Regions from separate parts of the Janthinobacterium sp. NFX145 genome, predicted to be linked through region 1. Evidence: predicted binding sites of a transcription regulator. Region 1 holds the regulator's gene; each other region holds the start of a gene.
What was found. The regulator sigma-54, encoded in region 1, starts transcription at its own class of promoters, with help from an activator protein. The targets are predictions, from matches to a motif close to TGGCANGNAANCTGCTTT.
Positions count from the first base shown of each region.

Region 2: a site for sigma-54 is predicted at 1,785-1,802, ahead of pedF (cytochrome c-550 PedF). Genes of this name have one in related genera too.
Region 3: a site for sigma-54 is predicted at 1,652-1,669, ahead of adh (aldehyde dehydrogenase). Genes of this name have one in related genera too.

Region 1 covers NZ_CP187360.1:5,795,966-5,800,127, reverse strand. Annotated here, with positions in the region: gene lptC (LPS export ABC transporter periplasmic protein LptC) at 1-540, shown strand, start outside; gene lptA (lipopolysaccharide transport periplasmic protein LptA) at 566-1,147, shown strand; gene lptB (LPS export ABC transporter ATP-binding protein) at 1,147-1,902, shown strand; gene ACPJXG_RS25990 (RNA polymerase factor sigma-54) at 1,907-3,385, shown strand; gene hpf (ribosome hibernation-promoting factor, HPF/YfiA family) at 3,455-3,817, shown strand; gene ACPJXG_RS25980 (enoyl-CoA hydratase/isomerase family protein) at 3,953-4,162, shown strand, end outside.
Region 2 covers NZ_CP187360.1:5,296,925-5,301,086, reverse strand. Annotated here, with positions in the region: rRNA gene ACPJXG_RS23645 (23S ribosomal RNA) at 1-1,377, shown strand, start outside; rRNA gene rrf (5S ribosomal RNA) at 1,514-1,626, shown strand; gene pedF (cytochrome c-550 PedF) at 1,838-2,323, shown strand; gene ACPJXG_RS23630 (substrate-binding periplasmic protein) at 2,339-3,172, shown strand; gene ACPJXG_RS23625 (TonB-dependent receptor family protein) at 3,227-4,162, opposite strand, start outside.
Region 3 covers NZ_CP187360.1:5,291,887-5,296,048, reverse strand. Annotated here, with positions in the region: gene ACPJXG_RS23625 (TonB-dependent receptor family protein) at 1-342, opposite strand, end outside; gene ACPJXG_RS23620 (beta-propeller fold lactonase family protein) at 547-1,503, shown strand; gene adh (aldehyde dehydrogenase) at 1,756-3,276, shown strand; gene ACPJXG_RS23610 (DUF779 domain-containing protein) at 3,332-3,727, shown strand; gene ACPJXG_RS23605 (PQQ-dependent methanol/ethanol family dehydrogenase) at 3,783-4,162, shown strand, end outside.

The DNA of each region.
Region 1 (4,162 bases):
GCCAGCTTTTGGCTGCTCGAAGTGATGAACAAGAACAGCCAGGACATCAAGGCCAGCAAACATTTGGATGAGCCCGATTATTTCATCACCAATTTCAGCCTGGTGCGCATGGATTTGACGGGCAAACCCAGCTATATCGTGTCGGGCACCAAGCTCACGCATTATCCGGCCGACGATTCGTCCGATATCGACCAGCCCTTCGTGCGCAAGCTCACGCCCGGCATGCCGCCGTTGAACATGAACGCGGAACTGGCGCATATCGACCAGGACAATACCCGGCTGCAACTGCACCGCAAGGTCGTGATCGACCGCGTGGCCAGTCCGAAGGCGCAGAACCTGACGGTCAGGACGGAAGCGCTGACGGTGTTCCCGGATGAGGAAAGAATGGAAACGGACGTGCCTGTCGATATCCTGACGGGCGCCTCGCGCCTCAATGGCGTCGGCATGAAGGCCAATAACGCCACCGGCGTGGTGGAAGTGCAGAATGCGCTGCGCATGGTCCTACCGCCGAAACCGCGCCCGGCCGCGGCGGCAAAATGACAGAATGAAACAAGGAAACCATACTATGAAGAAGATCTTGCTGTTGACCGTATTTTCCCTGGCCATCATGGGCGTGGCGCATGCCGAGAAGGCCGATTCCGAGAAGGAAGCCGTCATCACGGCACGCAGCGGCCACGTCGATGACGTCAAGCAGGTGCGCACCCTGACGGGCGACGTCGTGCTGGTGAAAGGCACCCTGACCATGAAGGCGGGCCGGGCCCTGATCACGGAAGATCCGCAAGGCTACCAGTTCATTACCTTCTGGGCCGATCCCGGCAAGCTGGCCACCTTCCGCCAGAAGCGCGATGGCGCGGGCGACCTGTGGGTCGAAGGCGAAGCGGAGCGCGTGGAATACGACAACAAGACGGAAGTGGTGAAACTGTTTTCCAGAGCCAAGCTGACCCGCCTGGAAGGCACGAAAGTCACCGACGTGGCCAACGGCGCCTTCATCTCGTATGACAGCCGCAAGGAAGTGTTTGCGATGGAAAATTCCAACAGCGGCACCAGCACGCCCGATGGCGGCAGCGTGCGCATGGTGATCCAGCCGAAGACCAAGGCGCCGGCGGCGGAGAAAGCGCCGGCCACGCCCGCGCCAGGAAAGAAATAATGGAAAATACACGTTGCGGCAGCACCCTGATCGTTCGCGGTCTGCAAAAAACCTATGGCAAGCGGCAAGTCGTGCATGATGTCTCGCTGCAAGTCGAATGCGGCGAAGTGGTGGGTTTGCTGGGCCCGAACGGCGCCGGCAAGACCACCTCGTTCTACATGATCGTCGGCCTGGTGCCGTCGGACGGCGGCAGCATCGATATCAGCGGCGTGGACATTTCCAGCCTGCCGATTCACCGCCGCGCGCAGATGGGCCTGTCTTACCTGCCGCAGGAAGCGTCCGTTTTCCGCAAGCTGACGGTGGAAGACAATATCCGCGCCGTGCTGGAAATCCAGACCGTCGAAGGCCGTCCTTTGAAGAAGGCCGAGATCGAGGAGCGCCTGGACAAATTGCTGGCCGACTTGCAGATTGAAAAGCTGCGCGAGAACCAGGCCCTGTCCCTGTCGGGCGGCGAGCGCCGCCGCGTGGAAATCGCCCGCGCGCTGGCCACCGATCCCCGTTTCGTGCTGCTCGACGAGCCGTTCGCCGGCGTCGATCCGATCGCCGTGATCGAGATCCAGCGCATCGTGCGTTTCTTGAAGGAGCGCAATATCGGCGTGCTGATCACCGATCATAATGTGCGCGAGACGCTGGGTATCTGCGACCGTGCCTACATCATCAACCAGGGCTCGGTGCTGGCGTCGGGACGCCCCGACGACATCATCGCGAACGAGTCGGTACGCCGGGTCTATCTGGGCGAACACTTCCGCATGTAAGCCAATGAAACAATCATTGCAGCTGCGCACTTCGCAGCACCTGGCACTGACGCCGCAGTTGCAGCAATCGATACGCCTGTTGCAATTGTCTACCCTGGAATTGCACCAGGAACTAGAGCAATTGCTGACGGACAATCCCTTGCTCGAACGCCTCGACGATCCGCTCGACCGTTCGCTGCGCCTGCTTTCCGACGGCGCCTTGAGTTCCACGGCGGCGCCGGCCGAAGCGCCGCCCCAGCCGCCAGGCCAGGACGCGCCCGCCGCGCCGGCCGAAGCGGAAACCTTTGACGGCGAGGCGGGCGACAGTCCGGCTGCCGCGGACGGTGGCGACAGCGACTGGAGCGAGGCGAGCCGCGGCAAGGCGCCAGACGATGAAGATTCGCGTCCGCAGCTGGAGGCCCATCACTGCACCCTGCGCGAGCACCTGATGGAGCAGATGCGCGTGACGGTGCTCGAATTGCGCGACCGCGCGCTGGTCGAGTTGATCATCGATGCGCTCGACGACAATGGCTACCTGGAAGAGTCGCTCGACGACATCCTGGCGCGCCTGCCGGAAGAGCTGGAAATCGACGCCGACGAGATGCGCACGGCCTTGTCGCTGCTGCAAAGTTTCGATCCGCCGGGCGTGGGCGCGCGCAATGCGTCCGAATGCCTGGCGCTGCAGATCAAGCGCTTGCCGCACATCGCCATGGTGACGCGGCGCATGGCCCTCGTCATCGTGGAAAAGCACCTGGCCTGGTTTGCCCAGCGCGATTTCAATAAGCTGAAAAAAGCCCTCGATTGCGACGAGGAAGACTTGCGCGAAGCGCAGACGGTGATTCGCCAGTGCAATCCGCATCCGGGCGCCGTGTTCGCCTCGGACGTGTCCGATTACGTGGTGCCCGACGTCGTCGTCAAGCGCGCGCGCAATGGCTGGCAAGTGACCCTGAATAACGACGTCATGCCGCGCCTGCGCGTCAATGCCATGTACGCCAACTTGCTCAAGCAGGGCAAGGGCGAGGGTGCCATGGGCGCACAGTTGCAGGAAGCCAAGTGGCTGATCAAGAATATGCGCCAGCGCTTCGACACCATCCTGCGCGTGGCACAGGCGATAGTAGAAAGACAAAAGAACTTTTTCTCGCATGGGGCCGTTGCCATGCGCCCCCTTGTGCTCCGTGAAATAGCTGATACACTGGGTTTACACGAGAGTACTATCTCGCGGGTAACAACTCAAAAGTACATGCTGACCCCGCACGGCATGTTCGAGTTGAAATATTTCTTTGGTAGCCACGTCGCCACCGAAGCGGGGGGCGAAGCGTCATCGACGGCGATACGGGCATTGATCGTGCAACTGACAGGAGCAGAAGACCCTAAAAATCCTTTATCCGACAGTAAGATTGCGGACATGCTGGGGGAACAAGGCATGGTGATTGCGCGACGTACTGTTGCCAAATACCGGGAAGCGTTGAAAATTCCGCCAGTGAGCCTGCGTAAGTGTTTGTAAGTTTTTTTCGGTTCCTCTGCGGGCCGGATAGGATGGACCGCACGAACCCGATCATCTTTAGGAGTGTGTATGAATCTCACCATCAGCGGACATCATCTCGAAGTGACACCAGCCATCCGTGAATACGTACAAACGAAGCTGGAGCGCGTGAAACGTCATTTCGATCAAGTCATCGATATCGCCGTGATTCTGACCGTGGATAACCTCAAAGAGAAAGAAAAACGTCAAAAGGCTGAAGTCAACCTGCGTTTGAGCGGCAAGACTGTCTATGTGGAAAGCCTGGCGCACGACCTGTACGCCGCGATCGATACCCTGATCGACAAGCTCGATAGGCAAGTGATGAAATACAAAACCAAAGTGCAAGGGCACGGTAAAGAGGCGATCAAGCATCTGCCAGACAACTCCGAGGAAGACGCCGTCGTCGCCGTTTAAGGCCACCCGCTTCCAGCAGTTGTGATCAACTAAGGGCGCACATCTTGCGCCCTTTTTTGCGCCTGGACCTGTTGAACGCAATCTTCCCCGCGCAAGGGCTAGAATGTTTGCACTTTCACTTCTTTCCTGCCTGCCATGAGCGACTTCGTCCAGACCTCCATCCGCAACCGCACCGGGCACATCGTGCTCGACCGTCCGAAAGCCTTGAATTCCCTGTCGCTGGAGATGGTGCGCGCCCTGAGTGCGGTCTTGCTGGCCTGGCGCGATGATCCGCACGTGGACGCCGTGGTGATCCGATCGAGCAGCGAAAAAGCCCTGTGCGCCGGCGGCGATATCCGCTTCTTT
Region 2 (4,162 bases), 500 kb from region 1:
AAGGGGTTGAGACGAGTGAATTTATTCACGAAGCAATCGGAAGTGGTTCCAAGAAAAGCCTCTAAGCTTCAGTCATACGAGACCGTACCGCAAACCGACACAGGTGGGCGAGATGAGTATTCTAAGGCGCTTGAGAGAACTCGGGAGAAGGAACTCGGCAAATTGGTACCGTAACTTCGGGAAAAGGTACGCCCCGGTAGCTTGATTGGTTTACTCCATGAGGGTGAAAGGGTTGCAATAAACTGGTGGCTGCGACTGTTTAATAAAAACACAGCACTCTGCAAACACGAAAGTGGACGTATAGGGTGTGACGCCTGCCCGGTGCTGGAAGATTAAATGATGGGGTGCAAGCTCTTGATTGAAGTCCCAGTAAACGGCGGCCGTAACTATAACGGTCCTAAGGTAGCGAAATTCCTTGTCGGGTAAGTTCCGACCTGCACGAATGGCGTAACGATGGCCACACTGTCTCCTCCCGAGACTCAGCGAAGTTGAAATGTTTGTGATGATGCAATCTACCCGCGGCTAGACGGAAAGACCCCATGAACCTTTACTGTAGCTTTGCATTGGACTTTGAACCAATCTGTGTAGGATAGGTGGGAGGCTTTGAAGCGGGGACGCTAGTTCTCGTGGAGCCAACCTTGAAATACCACCCTGGTTTGTTTGAGGTTCTAACCTTGGTCCGTTATCCGGATCGGGGACAGTGCATGGTAGGCAGTTTGACTGGGGCGGTCTCCTCCTAAAGTGTAACGGAGGAGTTCGAAGGTACGCTAGATACGGTCGGACATCGTGTTGATAGTGCAATGGCATAAGCGTGCTTAACTGCGAGACTGACAAGTCGAGCAGGTACGAAAGTAGGACATAGTGATCCGGTGGTTCTGTATGGAAGGGCCATCGCTCAACGGATAAAAGGTACTCTGGGGATAACAGGCTGATTCCTCCCAAGAGTTCATATCGACGGGGGAGTTTGGCACCTCGATGTCGGCTCATCACATCCTGGGGCTGTAGCCGGTCCCAAGGGTATGGCTGTTCGCCATTTAAAGTGGTACGTGAGCTGGGTTTAAAACGTCGTGAGACAGTTTGGTCCCTATCTGCCGTGGGCGTTGGAAATTTGAAGGGGGGCTGCTCCTAGTACGAGAGGACCGGAGTGGACGAACCTCTGGTGTACCGGTTGTCACGCCAGTGGCATTGCCGGGTAGCTAAGTTCGGAAGAGATAACCGCTGAAAGCATCTAAGCGGGAAACTTGCCTTGAGATGAGATTTCCCAGAGCCTTGAGCTCTTTGAAGGGTCGTTCGAGACCAGGACGTTGATAGGCTGGGTGTGGAAGTGCAGTAATGCATTAAGCTAACCAGTACTAATTGCCCGTACGGCTTGTCCCTATAACCTTAGCAGGTACAGAGGATAAGACGGTACAACGTTGCGTGTGTGTTGATACTACTATTCATTACCAATCTTTGCTTCTTCCAGATTCAGGCTTTGTCGTCCTACAGGAGACAAATGCCAGTACAAGTTATGCCTGATGACCATAGCAAGTTGGTCCCACCCCTTCCCATCCCGAACAGGACCGTGAAACAACTTTGCGCCGATGATAGTGCTGCAACCAGTGTGAAAGTAGGTTATCGTCAGGCTTGTTATTCGAAAAAACCCCTTCCGGTGATCCGGTTGGGGTTTTTTTACGTCTGGTGGTTTTGTCTGGCGCTGTCGGATTACACGCGCGGTGACACAAATACGTGTTGCAGCTGTTCCAAATTGATACATGGGCGGCCGGATGTGGGGCATAAGTGCATGGCATGGCATTTGCTCTTCTTGGGTATTGACTAAAAAACCAAGGAGACCAGCATGACCTATTCCATTCGTACCCTGCTCGGCGTTGCCGCCGCCGGCGCCGTTGCCCTCACTTCCCTGCTGACCTTGCCGCATGCCTATGCGCACGGCAATGTCACGCCGCAAGGCGTCGACACCACCGGCTTGCCCAAGGTGGGCGACAAGTGGCTCGAACAAAACCCGTATCGTGGCAACAAGCTGGCCTTGACTGTAGGCACGTCGGCTTACAACCAGAATTGCGCCCGCTGCCATGGCATCGAAGCCATTTCGGGCGGCATTGCGCCGGATTTGCGCCAGCTGGACCGCGATTGTTTTGGTATCAAGAATGAGACAAAGAAACAGGCTTGCTACAAGGAGACGGACAATTACTACCTGACCACCATCCGCCACGGTAAAGTGCGCAATGGCGCCGTGTACATGCCGCCGTTCGAAGGCGTATTTAATCAGGAAGCCATGTGGGCCATCAAGACCTATCTGGAAACCCGTAGAGAATCGAACTGATCACGAAGGAGTCCCATGCGTTCATTTCAATTCCGGGGCGCGCGCGCGATGATCTCGCTCGCTTGCCTGGCGCTGTGCGCAGCCGCGCCGGCGCGCGCCGACTGGCAGAAAGTGCAGCAGTCGGGCAGCCTGAAAGTGGCTGTGTACAACGAGTTCGCGCCGTTTTCCGACAAGGGGGCGGGCATCGATATCGACATCGCCGAAGCGCTGGCGAAAAAGTTGGGCTTGAAACTGAGCTTGCTGCCATTTCCCGCCGGCGAAAACCTGAACGATGACTTGCGCAATATGGTGTGGAAGGGGCATTACCTTGGTTATGGCCCCGCCGATGTGATGTTGCATGTGCCGGTCGACAAGAAGTTGATGGCGGATAACGACAAGGTCGAGATCTTCGCGCCGTATTACGTGGAAACCGTGCGCCTGGCGCGCAGTGCGCAAGCGGTGCCGCAATTCGATGGCGTCGCTTCGCTGGCTGGCAAGCGCATCGGCGTGGAAAAGGTATCGATCGCCGCCATGCTGATGCTGGGCGAAGATAATGGCAAGTACCGCGACGATGTGCGCATCTTCGATACGGCCGCCGAAGCCTTGCAACAATTGCAGGCGGGCAAGCTCGACGCCGTGTTAGCGAACCGTTCGGAAATCGAATCGGTGCTGAAAAGCGATCCCGCTTTCCCCTTGAGCGAAGTGGCGTTCGCCCGCTTGCCGCGCGCGGGCTGGGCCGTGGGCCTGGCCGTCAGCAAGCAACAACTCGACGTGGCCAAGTTGCTGCAAGCAGCCATGAATGAGATGGCTGCCAGCGGTGAATTGAAAACCATCTTTGAAAAGTATGGCGTGAAGGAGGCGCGGCCGTAACAGGCCATGCTGTATGTGAAGCCCGCACATCGGAAGATGTACGGGCTTTTTGTTTTAGAAACTGTACTGGGCGCTAACCCCCAGCAGCCAGTTACGTCCCGGCGCCGCTTCATAGTAGCGTTTGTTGCTGTCGCCGACGATGACGGAGCCCACGTAGGTTTTGTCGAAAAGATTGTTCAGGCGGGCAAATTCCTTGAAGCGCCAATTCCCCACGTTTTGTTTGGCGTTGAAGCGCGCATTGAACACCGTATAGCCGGGCGCCGGTTTTTCGATGTTGCTGTCTTCCGCGTAGACCTGGTTGCTGGCCACGCTTTCCAGCGCCGCGCCAAAACGGTCGAGCGTGTCTTTCCAGGCCAGTTCCGCGAACAGATTGGCGCTGGGCACGCCCGGCAAGCGGCTGCCTTCGCGCACGCTGCCAAACGCCTGGTCATACACGGCGTGCAGGCTGGTCAGTGCCACTTTTGTCGTGAAGCCATATGGCAAGTTCGAGTCCAGCGACACTTCCATACCCTGACGCAAGGTTTTACCCGCATTGCGATAGCTGGTGCGCCCGCCGCTGGACTTGTCGACCACCAATTCGTCGTTGGTCTTGATCTGGAACACGGCCGCGTTTACGTGCGTGTTGTTGGCGATTCTGGCCTTGATCCCCGCTTCCAGGTTGGTGCTGGTGGCCGGTTTCAGTTGGTAATTGAAACCGCCACCGGTGCCCGAGTAAAACAGCTCATTCAAGGTGGGCGCTTCGAAGCCGCGCGCGGCGCTGGCGTAGACGTTGACGTTCGGCGTCAGTTTATACAGCAGACCCAGCACCGGTGTCGTGTGGCTGAACTCCAGGCTGCCGCTGTCGTTGCCATTGCCGAGGAAATGGTCGTCGACCGCCACTTTCATCTTGCTGTAGCGCAAACCTGCGCTGAGCAGCCATGGGCCGCTTTGCCATTCCGCCTGGATATAGGGATCGAGGCTGGAGACGACATTTTGCTCGTCGCGGCGCAG
Region 3 (4,162 bases), 500 kb from region 1:
CACGCCAAAGGCGGAGCGGGCGCCGAAGCCGCGCGACGAGATCTGCAAGTCTTGCGCGTAGTTCTGGCGGTTTTGCACAACCAGCCCTGGCACGGCGGCCAGCGCTTCCGACGCGTTGACGCGGATTTGGCCATCCTGGATGCGGGCGCTGTCGACGACGTCGATCGAGGCCGGCACTTCCTGGCTGGGGTGGGCGATGCGGCTGCCGCTGACGACCACCGTATCCATCAGTTGCCCGTTGGCCAGGTCAGCTGCCTCGGCGGCAAAGACGTGGGGGGCGAGGGTGGCGCTGCCGGCGACAAACAGGCTGGCGATGGTGTTCAGGCGGAAACGATGCTGCATGCGGATTCTCCAATGTGATTAAAAGCCTGCTTTGGTCGCGTGCGCGGCGCAGGTCTGCATAGTTGTATCAAGCAATATGCCTGCCATGTCTCCATTGGTGGGCTGAAATTATACGCGTGTCAGTGGCACGGCGTTTGCATACAGCAATGTTCAGATGCGCCGATGCCGCGCGCTTTTCCTGTGTTTTGCCATCGAAAGGTGATTATGCCCAACTTCTTCCCGCGCTTGCGCCAGGTGTGCTGGCTGCTGCCTGCGCTCGCCAGCAGCGCCCTCCAGGCCGCTCCATTTGCTTATGTTCCCAATGAAAAATCGGGCACCTTGAGCGTGATCGATACGGCGACCGATCAGGTCGTGCGCCAGATCGCCGCGGGCAAGCGTCCGCGCGGCATTGCCGCCGACCCCAGCGGACGGCAATTGTTTGTCACGGACGCGGCCAGCAGCGCCTTGCTGCTGATCGATAACGCTGGCGGCGCGCCCGTGCGCACGGTGGCGCTGGGCAAGTCGCCGGAAGGTGTCAGCGCTTCGCAAGATGGTAGTCATGTGGCCGTGGCCGTCGAGGAAAACAATAGCGTGGCCTTGCTCGACGGGCATACAGGCAGCTTGCTTGCCGATATCAAGGTGCACGGACGTAACCCGGAACATGCCGTTTTCAGCCCCGATGGGCGCTGGCTGCTGGTCAGCGCGGAAGAGGCCGAGCAAGTCGACGTCATTGATGTGGCACAACGCCGCCAGGTCGCGTCCATTGCCGTGGGCTTGCGTCCGCGCGGCATCGGCTTCAGTCCGGACTCGGACCGTGCCTACGTGGCGTGCGAACTGGTCAATGCCGTCTACGTCATCGACATGGCCGCGCGCAAGGCCATCGCCACCATTCCTGCGGGCAAGAATGCCAACGGCATCGTGGTCCACCCCAGCGGCAAGCAGGTGTATGTCTCGAACGGTATCGATGGCACGGTGATGGTGATCGACACGGCCAGCAACAAGGTGACGGCCACTATTCCCGTCGGCAAACGCCCGTGGAATATGGCCATCACGCCCGATGGCGCCAAGCTGTACGTGGCCAATGGCCGCTCGAACAGCGTTTCCGTCATCGACACGGCCAGCGCGCAGAAGGTGGCCGATATTGCCGTGGGCGAATTGCCATGGGGCGTGGTGATTCGCTAGTGGCACAGGCGCAGGTGTTCCAGTCTGGTACACCTGTTCCATTGTGCAGCGGCTCAAGCCCGGGCATGCGTTGAAAAGCGCGCCGGTATTGATGCCGCGCCCTTGCAACAAGGGTAAAACCGGCTAAGTTTGTAGTGGGATGGCGAGCTGGCACGGCATTTGCGGAAGACCCCGTGTACTCACCCCATCTGTACCAGGACGTTTGATTTTAATTAAAGCAATTCCATTCTAATTAACCCGATAGAGGACGACATGAATCTCGCAGACATCAGCAAACTGGGCGTAGCCAATCCTTTCAAACAACGCTATGACAATTACATCGGCGGCAAATTCGTTGCCCCAGTAAAAGGTGAATACTTTCCTAACATCACACCGATCACCGGCTTGCCATTTTGCGAAATCGCCCGCTCCACGGCGGAAGACGTCGAACTGGCGCTGGACGCCGCGCATGCCGCCAAGGATGCCTGGGGCAAGACCTCGCCTGCGGAGCGCGCCAATATCCTGAACCGCATCGCCGACCGCATCGAGCAGAACCTGAGCCTGATCGCCACGGCGGAAACCATTGACAACGGCAAGCCGATCCGCGAAACGATGAATGCCGACATTCCGCTGGCCATCGACCATTTCCGTTATTTTGCCGGCTGCATCCGCGCGCAGGAAGGTTCTGTCGCGCAAATCGATGCGGAAACCTATGCCTACCACTACCACGAGCCGCTCGGTGTCGTGGGTCAGATCATTCCGTGGAATTTCCCGATTCTGATGGCCGTGTGGAAACTGGCACCAGCTTTGGCCGCCGGCAATTGCGTGGTACTTAAGCCGGCCGAGCAGACGCCAGCGTCCATCATGGTGTTGATCGAGCTGATCGGCGACCTGCTGCCGCCGGGCGTGTTGAACATCATCAACGGTTTCGGCCTGGAAGCGGGCAAGCCGCTGGCGTCGAGCAAGCGCATCGCCAAGATCGCCTTTACGGGCGAAACGGGCACGGGTCGTTTGATCATGGGTTACGCCGCGCAAAACCTGATTCCCGTCACCCTGGAGCTGGGCGGCAAGTCGCCGAACATCTTCTTTGAAGACGTGATGGATGCGGACGACGAGTATTTCGACAAGTGCCTGGAAGGCTTCACCATGTTCGCGCTGAACCAGGGCGAAGTATGCACCTGCCCATCGCGCGTGCTGATCCAGGAATCGATCTACGAGAAATTCATCGAACGCGCCCTGAAGCGCGTGGCGGCCATCAAGCAGGGCAACCCGCTTGACTCGTCCACCATGATCGGTGCGCAGGCGTCGCAGGAGCAGCTGGAAAAAATCCTGTCCTACCTCGACATCGGCCGCCAGGAAGGCGCCGAAGTGCTGGCCGGCGGCGAGCGCAACACGCAGGCGGGCGACCTGGAAGGCGGCTACTACGTGCGTCCGACCGTGTTCAAGGGCAATAACAAGATGCGTATCTTCCAGGAAGAAATCTTCGGGCCCGTCGTGTCCGTCACGACCTTCAAGGATGAGGCCGAAGCGCTGGCGATCGCCAACGACACCTTGTACGGCCTGGGCGCCGGCCTGTGGACGCGTGACGGTTCGCGCGCCTTCCGCATGGGACGCGCCATCCAGGCGGGCCGCGTGTGGACCAATTGCTATCACCTGTATCCGGCCCACGCCGCGTTCGGCGGTTACAAGCAATCGGGTATCGGCCGCGAAAACCACAAGATGATGCTCGATCACTACCAGCAAACGAAGAACTTGCTGGTGAGCTATAGCCCGAAAGCGCTGGGCTTCTTCTAAACCGGTACACGCGCCGCGCCTGTCAATCCAGGCGCGGCGCGCAGAAAGGGATGCCATGAGTGCAGCAATTGCCCGGGTGGTCGCCACCGATGCGGCGCTGGAAATGATGGACAAGTTGCGCCAGCGTCACGGCCCGCTGATGTTTTTCCAGTCGGGCGGTTGCTGCGACGGCAGCGCGCCCATGTGCTATGCGCTGGGCGAGTTCGATGTCAGCGATACCGATATCTATCTCGGCAATTTGAATGGCACACCGTTTTACATGGGACTCGAGCAATTCGAGTACTGGGAGCATACCCAGTTGATTATCGATGTGGTCGATGGCAATGGCGGCATGTTTTCACTCGACAACGGTACGGGCAAGCGCTTCCTGACGCGCTCGCGCCTGTTCACCGATGAAGAGTACGCGCTGTTGCATGCCCAGCCGCATGAGCACGACAGAAAAAGTACCTGAGAGTTACACACACATACTAATAAAACAGAGGGAGATGATTGTGCAGAAAAAAATCATGGGGATCGTCGTCGGTTTGGGATTGGCATCCTTGGCCTCATTGGCCCAGGCGGCCGACGTGGGCAATGTCACGAATGCCATGCTCGACAGCACGGCGAAGAATCCGGCCAGCGTGCTGTCGTTTGGCATGGGCACGCAGGGCCAGCGTTATTCGCCGTTGACGCAAATCAATGACAAGACCGTGGCCAAGCTGGTGCCGGCCTGGTCGTTCTCGTTTGGTGGCGAAAAACAGCGGGGCCAGGAATCGCAGCCGCTTATTCACAACGGCAAGATGTTCGTTACTGCATCGTATTCGCGCATCTTTGCCGTCGACTTGAAAACGGGCGCCAAGCTGTGGAAGTATGAGCATCGCTTGCCGGACGGCATCATGCCATGCTG